Regions from separate parts of the Erwinia persicina genome, predicted to be linked through region 3. Evidence: riboswitches for the same ligand, from Rfam matches in the RefSeq annotation. Region 3 holds a riboswitch; each other region holds the start of a gene.
The links. A riboswitch is a leader RNA that binds a small molecule or an ion and turns the genes downstream of it on or off. The one in region 3 is predicted to bind thiamine pyrophosphate.
Positions count from the first base shown of each region.

Region 1: linked by a shared signal. The riboswitch ahead of K6L24_RS08430 (TenA family protein) and the one ahead of thiB (thiamine ABC transporter substrate binding subunit) in region 3 are both predicted to bind thiamine pyrophosphate.
Region 2: linked by a shared signal. The riboswitch ahead of K6L24_RS21650 (FAD-dependent oxidoreductase) and the one ahead of thiB (thiamine ABC transporter substrate binding subunit) in region 3 are both predicted to bind thiamine pyrophosphate.
Region 4: linked by a shared signal. The riboswitch ahead of thiM (hydroxyethylthiazole kinase) and the one ahead of thiB (thiamine ABC transporter substrate binding subunit) in region 3 are both predicted to bind thiamine pyrophosphate.

Region 1 is NZ_CP082141.1:1,887,031-1,891,821, forward strand. Features, by position in the region: gene phnL (phosphonate C-P lyase system protein PhnL) at 1-369, shown strand, start outside; gene phnM (alpha-D-ribose 1-methylphosphonate 5-triphosphate diphosphatase) at 366-1,502, shown strand; gene phnN (ribose 1,5-bisphosphokinase) at 1,502-2,041, shown strand; TPP riboswitch at 2,135-2,250, shown strand; gene K6L24_RS08430 (TenA family protein) at 2,286-2,924, shown strand; gene K6L24_RS08435 (DUF4334 domain-containing protein) at 3,100-3,603, opposite strand; gene K6L24_RS08440 (oxidoreductase) at 3,950-4,777, opposite strand.
Region 2 is NZ_CP082142.1:18,597-23,387, forward strand. Features, by position in the region: partial or broken gene K6L24_RS21640 (DMT family transporter) at 1-308, shown strand, start outside; gene K6L24_RS21645 (choline transporter) at 391-2,430, opposite strand; TPP riboswitch at 2,760-2,881, shown strand; partial or broken gene K6L24_RS21650 (FAD-dependent oxidoreductase) at 3,036-3,967, shown strand; gene thiS (sulfur carrier protein ThiS) at 3,964-4,161, shown strand; gene K6L24_RS21660 (thiazole synthase) at 4,165-4,791, shown strand, end outside.
Region 3 is NZ_CP082141.1:3,831,899-3,836,689, reverse strand. Features, by position in the region: gene thiP (thiamine/thiamine pyrophosphate ABC transporter permease ThiP) at 1-834, opposite strand, end outside; gene thiB (thiamine ABC transporter substrate binding subunit) at 810-1,796, opposite strand; TPP riboswitch at 1,835-1,975, opposite strand; gene sgrR (HTH-type transcriptional regulator SgrR) at 2,011-3,672, opposite strand; gene K6L24_RS17780 (MFS transporter) at 3,931-4,791, shown strand, end outside.
Region 4 is NZ_CP082141.1:1,623,044-1,627,834, reverse strand. Features, by position in the region: gene K6L24_RS07350 (hypothetical protein) at 1-874, opposite strand, end outside; gene thiD (bifunctional hydroxymethylpyrimidine kinase/phosphomethylpyrimidine kinase) at 1,201-2,001, opposite strand; gene thiM (hydroxyethylthiazole kinase) at 2,001-2,789, opposite strand; TPP riboswitch at 2,825-2,921, opposite strand; gene K6L24_RS07335 (AraC family transcriptional regulator) at 3,013-3,945, opposite strand; gene K6L24_RS07330 (aldo/keto reductase family oxidoreductase) at 4,068-4,791, shown strand, end outside.

The DNA of each region.
Region 1 (4,791 bases), 1.9 Mb from region 3:
GTGGTGATGCAGCCGCTGCTGGAGCGCGGCGTGGCCCGTGATGAGAGCGAGGCGCGGGCAAAATCCCTGCTTTCGCGTCTTAACGTGCCGCCGCGACTGTGGGCGCTGGCACCCTCAACCTTCTCCGGCGGTGAGCAGCAGCGCGTTAATATCGCGCGGGGGTTTATTGCCGACTCACCGATCCTGCTGCTGGATGAGCCAACGGCTTCGCTGGATGCCATTAACAGTGCCGCCGTGGTGGCGCTGATTGAAGAGGCCCGCCAGCGCGGTGCGGCCATTGTGGGCATTTTTCATGATAATGCGGTGCGTGAGCGCATCGCTGACCGTCTGCATGTGATGCAGCCCGCTGCACTGGAGCACGCCGAATGATCATCAATAACGTCAGACTGATTCTGGAAAATGAAGTAGTGGCGGGGTCACTGGCCTGTGAAAACGGCGTGATCCGGGCGTTCTCCGATACGCAGAGCCAACTGCCGGCGGCCATCGACGGCGAAGGCGGCTGGCTGATGCCGGGCATGGTGGAGCTGCATACCGATAATCTGGATAAATTTTTCACCCCGCGGCCGAAGGTGGACTGGCCTGCGCACTCTGCCATGAGCAGCCATGATGCGCTGATTGTCGCCAGCGGTATCACCACGGTGCTGGATGCCATCAGCGTCGGCGACGTGCGCGACGGCGGTCACCGCATGGAGAATCTGAACAAGATGATCGATGCGATCCGCCACAGCCAGAAGCACGGCCTGAACCGCGCAGAACATCGCCTGCACCTGCGCTGTGAGCTGCCGAATGATTCCACGCTGCCGCTGTTTGAACAGCTGATGTGCAATCCGGTGCTGTCGCTGGTGTCGCTGATGGATCACTCTCCGGGCCAGCGTCAGTACGTGTCGCTGGCGGCATGGCGCACCTATTTTGGCGGCAAGTATCAGCTCAGCGATCTCCAGCTTGATGCCTATGAGGCCGATCAGCTGCGGCTGGCCGCCCGCTGGTCAGCCCCGAACCGCGAGGCCATATCCGCCTGGTGCCGTCAGTATCATATTCCACTGGCCAGCCATGATGATGCGACGTATGAGCACGTCGTGGAGTCGAAAGGGGTCGGTAGTGTGATCGCGGAGTTCCCGACCACCGAAGAAGCCGCACGCGCTTCGCGCGAGCTGGGCCTGCAGGTACTGATGGGTGCGCCAAATATTGTGCGTGGCGGCTCGCACTCTGGCAACGTGGCGGCCAGCGCGCTGGCGCAGATCGATCTGCTGGATATCCTCTCCTCTGACTACTATCCGGCCAGCCTGCTGGATGCGGCATTCCGTCTGGCCCGTGATGAAAACAACAGCATGACGCTCCCTCAGGCCGTGGCGCTGGTCACGCGTAATCCTGCCCGCGCCATCGGCCTTGACGATCGCGGCACGATCGGTGAGGGCAAACGTGCCGATCTGGTGCTGGTGCGTCAGCACCGTGAACAGGTGTACGTTTCCCGCGTCTGGGCGCAGGGCAGGCCGGTGTTCTGATGGGGCGGCTGATCTGGCTGATGGGGCCTTCGGGCTCCGGTAAAGACAGCCTGCTGCTGGCCCTGCGCGAGTGCGCACCGGAGCGGGTCATTGTCGCGCATCGCTATATTACCCGCAGTGCCAGCGCCGGGGGGGAGAATCACGTCGCCCTCAGCGAGCAGGAGTTCCGGCGGCGGCGTGCGCATGGCCTGTTTGCTCTCGACTGGCAGGCGCATCAGTACTCCTATGCGCTCGGCATTGAAATCGACCGCTGGCTGGCGGCCGGGCTGGACGTCGTGGTCAACGGTTCACGCCTGCATCTTCAGGCTGCGCGGCAGCGCTACGGTGAACAGCTGCTGGCAGTCTGTTTGCAGGTATCGCCTGAGGTGCTGGCCAGCCGCCTGCGCCAGCGCGGGCGCGAGGATGAGGCCGCCATTGAACAGCGGCTGAAACGTGCAGCGGAACCGGTGGCAGCAGGGTGTATCACGCTGAATAATGACGGGCCGCTGGGCGAGACATTACAGGGTTTTTCGGCATTATTAGCCGAGCACATTGCGTAGGGGCGACGTTTTCGGTCGACCCGCGATCCGGCGCTGGCTCTCACTTTAAGCGTCATCAGCAATATTGACGGCCCCATAATTTCCTGACTTAATTGAGTCTCCAGGGGGAGCCAGGCACAGCTGGCTGAGAAATCGTTAATGCTACAGCACGATGACCCTTAATACCTGATCCGGATCATACCGGCGGAGGGATGGGGCAGCTTACCTGACTTTTGCCGGTAGTCTCTGCTAAAAGGACTACCCAATGACCAGCCGATTTACCGATACCCTCCGTACCCTGAGTCAGTCACAATGGTCACAGGCCGTCACGCATCGTTTTGTCCGGGAGCTGTATGACGGCAGCATTAACCACCAGGTGATGATCAACTACCTGGTGCAGGATTATCGTTTTCTCGACAGTTTTTTGACCTTAGTCGGATCTGCTATTGCCTGCGCCGACACGCCTGCCGCGCGCCTGTGTTTTGGCCGCTGCGCCGGTATGGTGTCATCCGAAGAGAATACCTATTTTCTTCGCGCATTTGCGGCATTGGGCGTCAGTGAGCAGCAGCGCAATGTGCAGTCTGACACGGCACCGACGGTAGGATTCAAAGCGATTATGCTTGAAGCTGCCGCCACCCGTTCCTATGCTGCCATCCTGACGGTTCTGAATGTAGCCGAGTGGTTGTATCTTGACTGGGCGTCACAGGCACCAGAAATGCTGCCTGCCAGTTTCGTTCATGCTGAGTGGATTACCCTGCACAATAACCCTGATTTTTGCGAATTTGTCGCCTTTTTACGCCACGAACTGGATCGCGTCGGGCCTGAACAACGGTCGTTGTGCGAGGATTTTTTCCAGCGTGCAGTCAGGCTGGAACTGGCATTTTTTGATGCAGTGTATCAATAAGATTAAATCTGCTGAAAAGAGAATGTGGCAGGACAGGAGGGAACGATTCTGCTGTTATGGCAGGAAAAATCAGAAAAAACGGGGGTGCTCTTTCCCCCATTCACTACGGTAAGCCACAGACTGAGAAATTATTATGTATCGCTCAGTGCTGTATCAACGGACAGGTTGAATCGTTTTAAGCGTCAATAAATGGGGCGGGCATTTTGTCAATTCTTTCTAAATAGAAGAAATAATAATGGCCATCCTGAACAATGTCTGGTGCTCCTTCGAAGGATTTACCATCCATGATCCCCAATAATGTGTCATCATCCACTTTACGGAAGTGGTCAAAGATTGGTACGCCATCGTAGACCATCGTTGCTGAGATTTTCCCACGAAAGTCAATTTGCCAGAGAGAAGCCTCTCCCTTCATCATTTTATTAGAGTACAGATTGCCTTTGTCATCATAGCAGACCAGGGGCATGGCATCTGAAGCACTACGGAACCATTTCCCGAACCATTTTACTTCATCAAGGGAGCGGGTGGCCCAGTGACCGGTATCAAAGTCTCCTCCGGCCCATATTGATTGAATTTCATCAACACTGACGGGGGGTAATGAGTCAAAAAAATCCAACAATACCTGATCTGAGCTGAATACTCTTTGTGCTTTAAAAGCGTCAAATTTTACTTTTGCGTTCATAATTTAATCCTGTTTGTATTGTAGAGATAGCAACAGATATACCGATGAAAGAACGTAATATGTAATATATATTGTCACATGATATAACAATTAGTGAATTATTAATGTCGGTACAAGCCTATGCCAGGTTTGAGTGCTTATCAGGTGCAGGCGAAAAATAAGTACCCTGTTGGGGACAGTTTTAAGTGCCTTGCATAATCTGCATTAATAAATAAAACTAACAATTCAATATAGTCACTGATCTCCGGAGTAATCACTGCCAGTGATATTCCGAGTGGTCATCGTTAAGTTACCCGCAGTGATAAAAATAATATTATATAAGTGGTTGTGAAACAAAACGCATCATTTAAAAAGCAAGTGAATCAGAAAGTGTCCGCCACAAATCAAGTTCATGCTTTTTTTCCACCAGGACACGATCATATATCTCGGTTGCATCAGCACCCGCGGTGAAACGCAATGGTGGTTGCTGTTCATTAGCTAGTCTGAGTAAAGCTTGCGCCAGCTTCTTAGGGTCGTTAGCCTGTTTGCCGTCAACGGCTCTGGTTGCCCGACGGGTTTCACCAGACGTTGCATCATACGCAGCAATAATATTATCTGTGTAAACGACAGAGTTCTCAGTCAAAAACTCGGTTCGGAAATAACCCGGTTCAACAATGGTTACATGAATCCCCAGTGGCGCAACCTCTTTCGCCAGGCTTTCGGATATGCCCTCAACGGCAAATTTAGTGCCACAATAGCTTGAAACTCCGGCATCACCATAAAAACCTGCCAGTGATGAAAGGTTAAAAATATGGCCACTTTTTCGGGCACGCATCACGGGCAAAACGGCGCGGGTTACGTTTAACAGGCCAAATACATTAGTATCAAACTGACGACGAACTTCCGCATTTGTCGTCTCTTCCAGCGCACCCAGAACGGCAAACCCGGCATTATTAACCACGATATCAATCTGCTTAAAATGGCTGATTGCCGCCTGTACAGTAGCCTGTGCCTGTTGCTCATCAGTTACGTCAAGGCTGAGTGCCAGTAAATGTTCTGATGAACCAAGAGCTCGGGTTACGCTTTCTTTCTGGCGACCAGTGGCAACGACTTTGTCACCCGCAGCCAGGGCGGCTTTGGCAATATCGGCGCCAATTCCGCGTGTTGCTCCGGTGATAAACCAAACTTTGCTCATAGACAGCACCTTTT
Region 2 (4,791 bases), on a different replicon from region 3:
TGCTGTCGCTACCGGTCATGGTGGTGACGGGCCTGATGACTCTGCCGCACAGCTGGCAGGGGATCAGCGCGCCCGCCTGGTTCAGCCTTGGCTATGTCTCACTGTTCAGTATGCTGATTGGTTTTATTTTCTGGTATCGCGGGCTGGCGCTGGGTGGCATCGCCGGGGTCGGACAGCTCCAGCTGCTACAGCCGTTTTTTGGTCTGTTGCTCTGCGCGCTGTTCCTTCACGAGCCGGTTGCCCTGAGTATGGTGGTCAGTGCGGCGGCAATTATTCTCTGTGTTGCCGGCGCGAAACGTTTCGCCTGAGCACCCTTCCACAATAATAAGGAGAACGTCACGGTTTTCTGAGCAAAAAAAAACCAGACCGGAGTCTGGTTTTTTTAAGGGTTTATGCTTCGGGGAAGGGCATCGAATTACCCGGTGCTTCCCGGTGAATATGCAGGAAGGTCAGGTGACGCTCATACTGGTCGAGAATGTCATTGATGATCTGCTCTTTGGTGTAGTCCATCAAATCGTTCCCCTGCGTACCCTCCAGCAGGAAGGTTTCCAGACGGAAGTAATCCGATTTGCCACTGCGCGCCCGGTAGGTGAAGGCCGGTACCGAGTAACGCTGAGGCCATATCTGATAGAGGAAGCTCTGCTCATCCGCCATATCAACCAGCAGTTCCAGATGGTTCAGACGCTCATCCTCCACCGCCGGCAGCTCATTCACCTGCACTTTGGCACCACGACGTTCCAGCTCAAGCCCGACTTCTTCCATTGCCGGACGACAGACGTTATCCAACATTTTGCGGGTGTGGGTCGTTCCCGGATAGTTCATCACGCGTGAAATGCGCTGTTTCCAGTTCAGGCGATCGTCACGCGATACCGCTACCGGTGGCGTGTTCACCGTGGCACTGGCCCGACGATGATCTTCCACCCGCAGCGATTTATACAGACCGGCCATCACAAAGAAGATCACAAAGCTGAACGGCAGTCCCATGATCACCGTGGTCTTCTGCAGCGCCGTCACGCCGTTAACCATCAGCATTCCCAGCGTCAGGACGCCAATGGTGACTGACCAGAAGATACGCAGCCAGTTTGGCGCATCATTGTTGATGTCCGCCAGACGCGAGGTAAAGTTGCCCAGCACCAGGGAACCAGAGTCTGCGGAAGTGACATAGAACAGCAGGCCGGTGATGGTGGCCACTGAGGCGCTGAAAGTAAAGCCAGGATACTGTGCCAGCAGACTGTAGAAGCCGCGCTCCGGGTGCGCCATGGTTTCTTCAGCGAAGGCCATATTGCCGTGAATAATCTCGTATAGGGCGCTGTTACCAAAGATCGACAGCCACAGCAGGGTAAAGATAAATGGAATGGTCAGCGTCCCTACCACAAACTGGCGGATAGTACGGCCGCGGGAAATACGCGCCAGGAACAGGCCAACAAACGGTGACCAGGCGACCCACCAGGCCCAGAAGAACAGCGTCCAGTTGTTCATCCATTCAGTTGGACGATCGAAAGCAAAACTGTTCAGCGTCATGCCCATAAAGCGGTTGATGTAATCCCCGACGTTGAGCACCAGCGCGTTCAGCAGGAAGCTGGTATCACCGACGAACAGCACAAACAGGATCAGACCAAAGGCCAGCAGCACGTTGAGCTCTGACAGGAAGCGAATGCCCTTATTCACGCCAGAGGTGACCGAGATAGTGGCCATGATGACCGACAGCACGATCAGCCCGGCCTGCGCCGTCAGCCCTTCCGGTACATCAAACAGCACCTTCAGGCCATAGTTCAGCTGCACAACGCCGATGCCCAATGTGGTGGCAATACCAAAAATCGTCCCGAGTACGGCGGCGATGTCCACGGTATGACCGATTGGCCCGTTGATACGTTTACCGAAAATAGGGTACAGGGCCGAACGAATGGTCAGAGGCAGGCCGTAGCGGTAGCTGAAGTAACCCAGGGCGATGCCCATCAGGGCATACATGGACCAGCCGGTCAGACCGTAGTGGAACAGCGTCCAGACCATCGCCTGACGCGCGGCTTCCATCGTCTGTCCCTGGCCCTCTGGCGGCATCATATACTGTGTGACCGGCTCGGCGACCGAGAAAAACATCAGATCGATACCGATACCGGCAGCAAACAGCATGGCTGCCCAGCTCATCAGGCTGAACTCGGGCTTGGACTGCTCAGGGCCGAGCTTAATGGAACCAAAGCGGGAACAGGCCATAAAGATAACGAACACGATATACAGCGTGGCGGCCAGCAGGTAATACCAGCCGAAGGTGTTGGATACCCAGTCGAGGGTACGATTGATCCAGCGATCGGAAAAATCAGTGAACAGAATAGTCGTCATGGAGAACAGCAGAATCAGTACTGCTGAGGTGTAGAAAACCACGGGGTTGATACGATCTTTTTGAGGCTTTCCTGGTATTTCAGTCGTCGGCATAATGTCTCCGCAAAAAATGATCAGGGAAAGAACCTGAAGTCCGCTCTGCGAAGCGCGCATTAGCGCATACTGGGTAAAATCCGCCGTATATCCGCTAATTACACTGGGAGAACCATCAGGATGAATATTAGTGTAATTTATTGATTAATCGTTATAACTCTTGACTCAAATCGCCTCCGGAAAGTAAATTTTGTGTAAACAGAAGCACGAATGATAGTTTTTATTGATTGAGCATTCAATTAAAAAAAATTTCAGCGTCTCAAAATGCCGTCTTTTTCCCCATTAAAACCGCATATCGCTTGACGATTCCCACCCGGTAAAATACAACTGGTTCCTGTCAGGGGAGTCTCGCCAGAGAGACTGAGAGGCTAATGAGCGATTTATCGCGGCGTAGCGACCCTTAGAACCTGACCCAGTTGATACTGGCGTAGGAAGACGCGTACCCTGATGACGGGCCAGCCGGCCACCCAGCGTACCCGCGCGCAGGCCTGTGTTTATTCCGCCTCCGCCTTTTTCCTTATCCTTATCACGGGTCTCATCAAGTTTTGAGAGGCTAACGTGACGCTATTGGTAACACCCCTTCTCCCTGTCAGGATCCTTACCTCATGAGCCGCTGGTCTGTGATCGGTGACGGCGTGGCCGGGCTGTGCATCGCCACGATGCTGGCAGAGCACGGCCAGGCCGTGGAGGTGATCACTTCACCGCAGCATGATGCGGCATCCCACTGGGCAGGCGGAATGCTGGCCCCCTGGTGCGAAGGCGAAAGCGCCCCGGCGGAGGTTGTTGAGCTGGGCCAGCGGTCTGCCCCGTGGTGGGCTGCGCGTGTCAAAGGCGTGGAGCATCAGGGCACCCTGGTGGTCGCTCCCCCGCGCGACGCGCCTGAACTCACCCGTTTTTCGCGCATGACGCACGCCCATCAGTGGGTGGAACCGGTCACGCTGGAACCCGCCCTGGAAGGGCGCTTTGCCCGCGGGCTGTTCTTTGCCGGCGAGGCCCATCTCGACCCGCGCAGCGCGCTGCAGCAACTGCGGGCCAGCCTGCTTCAACACGGCGTTGACTTCCATCAGGACAAGCCCGGCGGCACGGTTATTGACTGCCGGGGATCCACGCTGCCCACGAACAACCGGGACTGCGCGCCGTTCGCGGTGAAATGCTGATCCTGCACAGCGATGAGGTGCACTTCTCCCGGCCCGTCCGCTTGCTCCATCCCCGCTTTCCCTGTTACCTCGTTCCGCGCACGGGGGGGCGCTTTATGCTGGGGGCGACCATGGTGGAAAGCCATGATGACAGCCCCATTAGCGCCCGCGCCATGATGGAGTTGTTAAGTGCCGCTTACGCCATCCACCCGGCACTGGCCGAAGCCAGAGTGCTGGAAAGCGGCACCGGGCTGCGACCGGCTTACGCTGATAATGTCCCTGCCATTCATCGCCATAACGGCGTCTGGTCCGTTAACGGCATGTACCGGCACGGCTTTCTTCTCGCGCCAGTGATGGCGGAAAACCTGATGCAGCAACTGATACAGGAAAACCTGATATGAAAATTCAGCTTAACGGCCAGCCGGTCGATACTGCCGCCCGCACCCTGGCGGAATTGCTGCGCGAACAACAGATTGACGCAGGCTGTGTCGCCAGCGCGTTAAATGGACAGTTCGTGCCCCGCACCCGCTATGAAACGCAGCCGATCACACCAGGCTGTGAACTCGAAGTCCTGTCACCCATGCAGGGAGGATAAACGATGTTTTACGGTTTTGTACCCCAGTCACGTTTTCTGCTCGGTACCGCCGGGTACCCCTCTCCGGCGATCCTGCAGCAGGCGCTTGCGGCCTCCGGCAGTGAAATTATCACCGTCAGTCTGCGCCGTGAAGGCAGCCACGGTACCGCCTTTCGTGAGCTGCTGACCGGGCTGAATAAGCGGGTTCTGCCGAACACGGCGGGCTGTCACAGCGTGAAGGAGGCCGTCACCACGGCCCATATGGCGCGTGAGCTGTTTGATACGCGGTGGATCAAGCTGGAGGTGATCGGTCATGCCGATACGCTGCAACCCGACCCGTTCGCCCTGGTGGAGGCAGCGCGTATCCTTTGCGCTGACGGATTTCAGGTGTTTCCCTACACCACAGAAGACCTGATTCTGGGTGAAAAACTGATCGAAGCAGGCTGTGAACTGCTGATGCCGTGGGGCGCGCCAATCGGGTCCGGCCAGGGGCTGCGTAACAGAGAAGGGCTGCGCTCAATGCGCGCCTGGTTTAAAGATATTCCGCTGATTATCGACGCCGGGATTGGTGCGCCCAGTCAGGCGGCTGAGGCTATGGAGATGGGTTTCGACGGTATTTTGCTGAATACCGCTGTTGCCAAAGCGCAGGAT
Region 3 (4,791 bases):
CCAGCCCCCGAGGCTGTCACTTCCCGTGGGCAGCACCTTACTCAGCCGCTGGCTTAACATCACCAGACCGAGGCAGCACACCATCTGTATCAGCGCCAGCAGGGCGGCTCGCCCGGGATCGTAATCAAAACTCAGTGCCTGGAAGATCGCCAGCTCAATGGTGGTCGCGCGCGGGCCGCCCCCGAGGGACAGTACCGTCGCAAAGCTGGCAAAACACAGCATAAAGATCAGCGCCCCGGCGGGCAGGAGCTGCCGCCGCAGCCACGGCCATTCGACAAGGCGAAAATGCGCCCAGCCACTCAGTCCCAGTTGCGCGGCGATCTGTCGCTGTTCACCGGGGATCTGCTGTAAGGCCTGGAGCAGCAGGCGCGTAGCCAGCGGCAGATTAAAGAACACATGGGCCAGCAGGATCCCCTGCAGGCCATAGGGGGTGAATGAATAACCAATGCCGAGCAGGGCGCAAAGCTGTGCCAGCCAGCCGCTGCGGCCATACACACTGAGAATACCAAACACGGCGACCAGTACCGGCAGCACCAGCGTCATAGCACACAGCCGCAGCAGCGTGCCGCGCCCGGGAAAGCGACGGCGGTAAAGTGCACGCGCCACGGGAATAGCCGGAAGAACCGACAGCAATGCCGATAGCAGCGCCTGCCAGAAGGAGAAGCGCAGCACGTGCCACAGGTAGCTGTCCTGCCACAGTCCGCGCCAGTCCGTGGCGGGCGCGTTTTGCCACAGGGCGGAAAACGCCAGCAGGGCCACGCTGACCAGCAGCAGCCCGGCCAGCAGGCCCGGGACTAACCAGCCAGGAATTAGCGGCTGACGGCGCGTTGCCATGCACTAATCCATTGGCTGCGTTGGGTAGCAACATCCTGCGGGCTGAACTGCAACGAGGTGGCCGGCACGGTCAGGGTATTGAACCCTTCTGGCAGCGCGGTTCGGGTAGCCGGATACATCCAGTTGCCGGTTGCAATGGTTTTCTGGAAGGGTTGTGTCATCACGAATTGCATAAATGTGTGTGCCAGTTCAGGTTGCTTACTGGCTTTTAACTGCCCGGCCACCTCAACCTGAAGATAGTGGCCTTCACTAAAGTTTGCCGCGGCGTACTGATCTTTCTTCTCTTCAATCAGATGATAAGCGGGCGAGGTCGTGTAGCTGAGCACCATATCACTTTCCCCTTTCAGGAACAGACCGTAGGCCTCGCTCCATCCTTTTGTCACCGTAACGGTCTTCTTCGCCAGCTGCTGCCACGCTTCCGGGCTCTTATCGCCGTAAACTTTCTGCATCCACAGCAGCAGGCCAAGCCCCGGGGTGCTGGTGCGCGGATCTTCATAAATCACCTTCAGAGGACGGTCGCTCTCGACCAGTTCCTTCAGGCTTTTCGGCGGGTTCTGCAGCCGGGTCTTGTCATAAACGAAAGCAAACCAGCCGTAGTCATAGGGGACGAAAGTTGTGTTCGTCCAGCCGCCCGGCACGGTAGCATCTCGGGTGTCTACCTTTGACGGCGCAAACAGGCCGGTTTTTTCGGCCGCATCCAGCAGATTGTTATCCAGCCCCAGCACCACGTCGGCTTTGCTGTTTTTCCCTTCCATACGCAGGCGGTTGAGCAGCGAGACACCGTCTTCCAGCGCGACGAATTTCAGCTCACAGTTGCACTGTGCTTCGAAGGCTTTTTTAATCGCCGGCCCAGGCCCCCATTCGGCAGAGAAGGAGTCGTAGGTGTAAACCGTCAGGGTATCTTTCGCCGCGAGGGCAGGCAGGGAAAACAGCGCCAGCAGAGGGAGTAATTTTTTCAACACTTTGCGTTCCTTTAAGGGAAAATGCGCAAAGGATCTGAGTCAGTGACACTCTCAAATCCCTACGCCGGTATGATCCGGATCAGGTTCGACGGGTTTTTCTCAGCGAAAACGTGCTGCGCAGACATTGACCCGGCATCGGGCAATATCACAGCAGGGTGTTCGCACCCCGTTGAGAACGGCTTATTCTAGTGGTTTCGTCTTTGTTACGAAAGCGTCATGATTCGGGCGGCGCAAACCAGGCTGATTTAAAGTCAAACCAGCCGAGGGTATTCATGCGTACGCCGCGCATGCTTCGCTGGCCGTGCAGCAGCAGCCAGTGATGGAACAGGGGATGCAGGTAGTTACTGTCTATCAGCTGTTTGCTCCAGTCTGCCAGTGGCAGGGTCTGTTCACGCCACTGCCGCGCATCATTTTCCCAGTCGGTGGGCACACAGTGGTGCATCAGTGGGATCTCATACAGCAGCGAAAACAGGGAAAACTCCAGCGGTAGCGTGAAGTTGGCGCTACCCAGCCAGATGTCACTTTCCGCCTCACCGCGATACCAGCTTTCGTAGTCAATTTCCTGCGTAATGAGCGTGACGCCGTGCGCGGCAAGGATCGGCCCCAGCGCGTTGGCGATCCCCTGATGCTCAATATGATCGCTGTACCAGGTAATGGTCAGTGACGTCAGGCCTGCGGGTTTTTCTGCGGTCGCCATTGAGCGTCGGTGATGCCAGCGCGGCAGCAGGCCATAAGCCGGGAACCAGTAGCGCTGATAGGCGATGCCGCTGTGGTTAAGCAGGGCAATCGGGTTAAAAATGGTGCTGATCCAGCGGCGCAGCTGTTCATTGCGCCCCTGCTCAGAGCGCTGGTCGAACATCAGAAAATAGCAGCCCTCTTCCAGACGACTCTCTTCCGACTTCTCATCCGTATTCTCACTCTGCAGTTTGACCCCGGAGTAGACCAGCTCATCGCTTATCTCCGGCAGAACCCAGATATTGACCTCATCTATCAGCGCCCGGTAGCCGAAGTAGTCATCAAAGGCGGAGATACGCAGCTGGCTGTGCTGATTGCGTTCCACCGCGTAGGCCCCGGTGCCGACCGGCTGGCGGGCAAAGTTGCGCATATGCGGCCACTCTTTTGGCAGGATCATCGCGCTGACGCTGCCCAGCAGCCACGGTAGCCAGTTATCGGGCTGGTGCAGATAAATATCCAGGGTCCAGGGCGTGTGGCACTCAATCCGGTTTAGGTGGCTGTAAAGTGGCTGCGTTTTCAGGCGTTCCAGGCTGGCGATAACATCGTCGACGTCCAGCTCACGGCCGTGATGAAAGTGGATCGCCGGACGCAAAAAGAAGCGCCAGTGGTCCGGGGCAATCTGCTGCCAGTGATGGGCGATATCCGGCTCGATTTCCCCGTTTTCCTCATTTATCCGCGCCAGCCCGTTGAAAATCTGCCGGGCAAGGTGCGTTTCAGAGCGGCGCAGCGGCGTTCCGGGCAGCAGATTGAGCAGGGGACGATAGTAGAGCACGCGAAGAATGTGTTTTCCCTGACGGAAACTGCGGCCCAGATGGGAGAGCAGCATCTGGCGCACGCGGTTTTTATCGCCGACTAGCTGCACCAGCTGATCGATGCGATCCTGCTCCAGCAGATCCTCAGCCCGCTGCTGCTGCAGCGCCAGCCCGGTATAGCGGAAGGTCAGACGCGATCGCTTGCCGCGCCCGGCCTCGGCCTGCCACTCCAGCCACCCCTGTTCCTGCATGGCATTCAGCAGGTTGCGCATATGGCGGCGTGAGCAACTGAGCTGTACCGCCAGGTCGCTGAGGGTGGTCTCCTGAGGCTGACCATCACAGCACTGCCAGAGCCGGATAAATTGCTGCTGTAAACGGGGTGAGGACATAAAAGAGGAACCCTGTGTTAAAAGCTGTCTGTTTTTCCTGCCTTATATTACGGTGATAATGGCTGCAGATGAAAGAGTGGGAGGCATTCATATCTGAATGGCACTTGATCATCGTTATTCATTTCCCTGCTATTAAGGGTATTCTGAGTATGGTGCTTTTCACCAGCCAGCTGGCTTCGGCATAGCTGGCTTTTTTCGTGGGTTTTCTTCTAAGCTCTGGGGAGCTATCCGCATTGTCCCGTCACTGAGGCCTTATTCATGTCATCGCTCTTTAGCCGTCGTATTCATCCGGTGTATCTGGCATTTATGGCGGTTTCTTTTATGGTCGGCATCGCCGGCGCGCTGCAGGCCCCGACGCTGAGTCTGTTTCTCAGCCGCGAAGTCGCAGTCCGGCCGTTCTGGGTGGGGCTGTTTTACACCGTCAATGCGGTCGCGGGGATTGTGGTCAGCCTGCTGCTGGCAAAGCGATCCGACACCCGGGGCGATCGGCGGATGCTGATCCTGTTCTGCTGCGTAATGGCGACAGGCAACGCACTCCTTTTTGCCTTTAACCGTCATTATCTGACGCTGGTCACCGCTGGTGTTTTTCTCTCTGCTATCGCCAGCGTGGCGATGCCGCAGATTTTCGCGCTGGCGCGGGAATACGCTGACAGCTCTGCCCGTGAAGCGGTGATGTTCAGCTCCGTCATGCGTGCCCAGCTTTCCCTTGCCTGGGTAATTGGGCCGCCGCTCTCCTTTGCTATCGCGCTGAATTACGGCTTTACCGCCATGTTTCTGCTGGCAGGGCTGCTGTTTATGGTCTGCGTCGCGCTGGTCTGGTTTACCCTGCCCTCGGTGCCGCGCGCTGCGGTATCCGCGGGCGTGCCGATTACGGCGATTAGTGGCTGGAAGAGCCGCGATGTGCGCATGCTGTTTATCGGATCGGTGCTGATGTGGACCTGTAACACCATGTACATCATTGATATGCCGTTGTATATCAGCAGCGTACTGGGGATGCCGGATACGCTGGCCGGGTTGCTGATGGGCACTGCGGCCGGTCTGGAAATTCCGGTGATGCTGCTGGCGGGCCATTATGTTAAGCGGCTGGGTAAACGCAATATGATGCTGGTGGCGATTGGC
Region 4 (4,791 bases), 2.2 Mb from region 3:
TATCATTATCAGGGATAATATTATTTTTATGATTATAATGACTCATGATATGTACCACGCGCACGTTTTCTTTCTCACGCGTTTTATATAACTCGTAAAAAAGATCGAAATAACCACAGGCCAGCACGATTGATTTGATTTTTTTACTTTCAGAATAATGTTGAATCATGGTGTGTGCTTGTCGAAGATCCAGACTATGCATTGACAGGTTAACCGCCTTGTTCAGACAGTTTGCTGGTAAAGCATAATAGCCATAAGAGTTCCCCAACACGAGCGTAGGCGGCTTCTTTGCCAGCATCATATTATGTTTATGCTGCAGAAAAGCGATGAAGGGATCATGCTCAACAGAGAAAGGCAGTGCCTTTAATACCATCACCTGCTGAAAATCAGCCATCAACATTACCCCCTGGGTTTCAGGGAGACTCTTTACCGCATCAGCCCCATGGTCATAAATGATTACCGGATGACAGCTTTCTTGTAACGGGGACAGGAAGGCTTCGGTATCCATCTCCCCTCCGGCAGTCACGTTGATATAAAAAAGGTTGCCGACCTTTTCTTTATCAAGAATGTCAAAAAAGAAAGCAGCATGACGTTCATCACCGAAAAAGAAAATATCCATCTTCTTATTGAGTAATAGCTTTTGCCAGAAACAGAAGTTACTTTTTTCAATCGCCTGTAAAGAAGCTATTGTGAAGTCACTCTCAATCGAATGAGAAATGGCGTTAATCATATCAATCGTTTCGCTACTTTCATCCAGAAATATACTATTCTCTGATAAAAGAAGAGCCAGTTGATTAATTTTCTCACGAGGATCGATCATCAGTTGCTGTGAGATCGCTTTAAACTGGCTAAGGAACACGGATTCAGGATGCAAAGCACACCTCTGCGGTAAGAACTGATTATGCGTTTGCCAAATCTATCACAATGCTCGCGGCTGAATGGTGAATGTAAAGGGCTTTTCTCCCCCTTCCTCTGGCGATGGTATTAGTAGCCGAAGAGGAAGCAAGCCCTCGGATGAATTATCAGTTTTTTCATCGGTCACGTCTGAGCAAACCAGACCGGCCAAAGAGGCCTCGCGCAGGCCTCGTCATCACGGTCCTGATACCCGCTGTGGACTGAAAACTGCCCTGCCTTCGCCAACCGATGAAGGGGAAAGATCTGTTTTCAACAAATCTTCCCCTGGAACCCGGGTTTTACCGCTTACCACCACTGATGAAAATGATGTACCGGCCCCTGCCCGTGTCCCACTTCCAGCGAGTCCGCCTGCTCCAGTGCGCCCTGCAGCCAGTGCCGGGCCGCCTGAACGGTCGTGGGCCAGTCATCGTGGCGCGGGCGCAGCGCGGCCAGCGCCGCCGAGAGTGAACAGCCGGTGCCATGCGTGTTACGGGTGTTCACCCGTGGCGCAGTAAAGCGCTGTTCTCCCTCACGGGTGAACAGCCAGTCCGGGCTTTCCGACTCGCTGAGATGACCGCCTTTCATCAGCACAGCCTGGCAGCCGAGGGCCAGCAGCGCCCGTCCCTGCTCGCGCATCTCCTCCTCGTTGCGCGCCTGCGCACATCCCAGCAGTGCGGCGGCCTCCGGCAGGTTAGGTGTAATCAGTGAAACCTGCGGCAGCAGTCGATCCCGTAGCGTACTCACCGCCTCGGGCGACAGCAGCGGATCGCCGCTTTTGGCCAGCATCACCGTATCCAGCACCACCCAGGGAACGCGGGTCTGTTTCAGCCGCCCGGACACCACCTCAACGATGGCACTTTCTGACAGCATGCCAATTTTAATCGTATCGATGCGCACGTCCGACAAAACGGAATCCAGCTGCGCGGCAACAAACGCCGGCTCAACGCGGCAGATCGACTGCACGCCGGTGGTGTTCTGCGCCACCAGCGCGGTGATCACGCTGGTGCCATACGCACCCAGCGCGGAGAATGCTTTCAGATCAGCCTGGATCCCTGCCCCACCGCTGGGGTCGGTACCGGCAATTGTCAGCGCGTTAATCCTTTTCATCACTGCACCTCCGGGTTCAGCCGGTACAGGGCATCAAGAAAGGCCGGAATGAAACTGCCTGGCCCGTCCACCGCTGCAGCCGCACGCTCGCCGGCCAGCGACACCACGCGGCAGGCGCTGGCCACATGTGTGAGGCGGTCGCCCGGCAGTGCGGCAAAGCCGGCCACGACCGCCGACAGCGCACAGCCGGTCCCTACCACCCGCGTCATCAGCGGGTCGCCGCCGCCCACGCTCAGGGTACGGAGGCCGTCGGTAATAAAATCGGTTTCACCGGTGACGGCCACAATCGCGCCTGTCTCCTGCGCCAGCGAAACAGCCGCCTGCAGCGCCGCCGTGGAGGCGTGCCGGCTGTCGACGCCCCGGCCGCTGACGCTCTGCCTGGCCAGCGCCATGATTTCGGAAGCGTTACCCCGGACAGCGGCCGGTTTCAGTCCCAGCGTCTGCTGGCAGAAGGCCGTGCGGAAGTCCAGTGCGCCAACGGCTACCGGATCTAACGTCCAGGGACGCCCGACCTGCCTGGCGGCATTAATGGCCGCCAGCATCGCTTCGCTGCGGCTGCGGGTCAGCGTACCGACATTCACCAGCAGGGCATCGGCAACAGGGCTGAACTGTGCCGCCTCCTGCGGATCGATCACCATTGCCGGGGAAGCCCCCAGCGCCAGCAGCACGTTAGCCGTAAAGGCCTGTACCACATCATTGGTCATACAGTGGGTCAGAGGGGAATGCTGACGATACAGCCGCAGGGAATGCGCCATATCGGCATGGCTGAGGTCTTGAGGTTGGATCATTCTTCGCTCCCAACCGGCGATCAAGAAGGCGATGCCGGTCGGGCATCTGACTTCCCTACGCTGGCATTATCCAGATCAGGTTATACGGGTATTTCTCAGCCTTCACGCAGAAGGGCACCCCGAGTCAGTGATGATTTTTTACAGTCGGTGCCAGCATAAGGAAGTGGCAGAGTATTGGCAAGCCCCGGGCCGTGCTGCCCTGCCGTCGGTCATCAGGGTATCTTCAGCGCGATCGGCCCCCCGGCGGGGAATGACGCCGCACATAGTCACGCGGCGAACAGCCCATCGTGCGTTTAAAGGCGGTACTGAAGGCACTTTCGGACTCATAGCCCAGCGAGGGCGCAAGCGCAGAAATGGGCAGGTCGGTGTTCAGCAGTTTGTCTCCGGCCAGCAGCATGCGCCAGCGGGTCAGATAATCCATCGTTGACGACCCGACCTTAGTTTTAAACTTCAGCGCAAAGGCCGAGCGGGACATACCGGCACGCTGTGCCAGCGATGGTAACGTCCAGCGATAAGCCGGATCGGCGTGCATGGCCTGCAGCGCCGCACCCAGCTGGTGATCGGCCAGGGCATACAGCCAGCCCACGGCGTCCCCTTTACCACCCGACTCCATATGCTGCCGCAGCGCCTGTATCAGTATCATATGCGCCAGATGTTCAGCGATCAGGGCATGTCCCGGACGCTGTTCATCCAGCTCGGCCATCATCTGCGCAACCAGCCAGCGCAGGGTCGCCTGGTCATTTTCCGCCCGCAGATGGATCACCGCAGGCAGCATGGTCAGCAGAATCGTGGCGTGGGGGTCGTCCAGGAAGAAGCGGCTGCCGGTCATCAGGCAGTCTCCCCCGCCGTTGTGACGGATCACCCCGCCGGCGCGCGGGCCGGCAAACACCACCGCCCAGTCTGTCGCCGGGTGTGACAGGTCGCTGGCCATAACAAAGGGACGTCCGGTAGGAAGCAGGAAGCAGTCCCCCGCCGACAATCGTACCGGGTCAGTCTCCCCTTCGACGGACAGCCAGCAGCCGCCCGACACCATTGAATAACATTTGATGCCCGCGTTAGGTGGAAAACGCACCGCCCAGTCACCGCCCACGTCGAGGACGCCGGAAACATACTGCTGTGGCTTGAGTAACGCGAGAATATCAGAAAGAGGATCCATGATTAATTTTGGACGATTAAAAAGATAATACGGACTTTATAGCATGGATAGGACGTGATGCGCGGGCTTAAGATAAAACCTCGCTGTTCCGTGTTATCCCACCTCTCCTTCAGGAAATAACTATGCACAACATCCGTACATCCGGCCTCTTCTCTCTGGGTTCGCGTCAGGTAAAACGACTGGGCTATGGCGCAATGCAGCTGGCAGGCCCCGGCGTTTTTGGCCCGCCCAACGATCCTGACCGCGCGCTGGCGGTTCTCAGGGCGGCAGTGGCGGCCGGCGTCAATCATATTGATACCAGTGATTTTTACGGCCCGCATATCACCAACAAACTGATCAACGAGGCACTCGCGCCCTATCCTGACGACCTCACGCTGGTGACCAAAATTGGGGCGCTGAGAGATAAAAAAGGCGGCTGGATCCCGGCCATGTCCCCCGGGGAGCTGGTCAATGCCGTCCATGACAACCTGCGAAACCTGGGGCTGGCACAGCTGGATGTGGTGAACCTCAGGATCATGTTTAATACCGCCCAGCCACAGGAAGGTTCCATTGAAGCACCGCTGACGGCGCTGGCCGCCCTGCAGCAGCAGGGGCTGATTAAGCATATTGGTCTGAGCAACGTCACCCCGGCGCAGATTGCCGAAGGACGCGCAATCTGCGAAATCGTCTGCGTTCAGAATCATTACAACCTGGCACACCGCACCGATGATGCGCTGATTGATGCGCTGGCCCGGGAAGGGATTGCCTATGTGCCGTTCTTCCCGCTTAACGGGTTTAATCCGCTTCAGTCTGCTACGCTGACCCGCGTTGCCGAACAGCTCAACGCCACCCCCATGCAGATCGCCC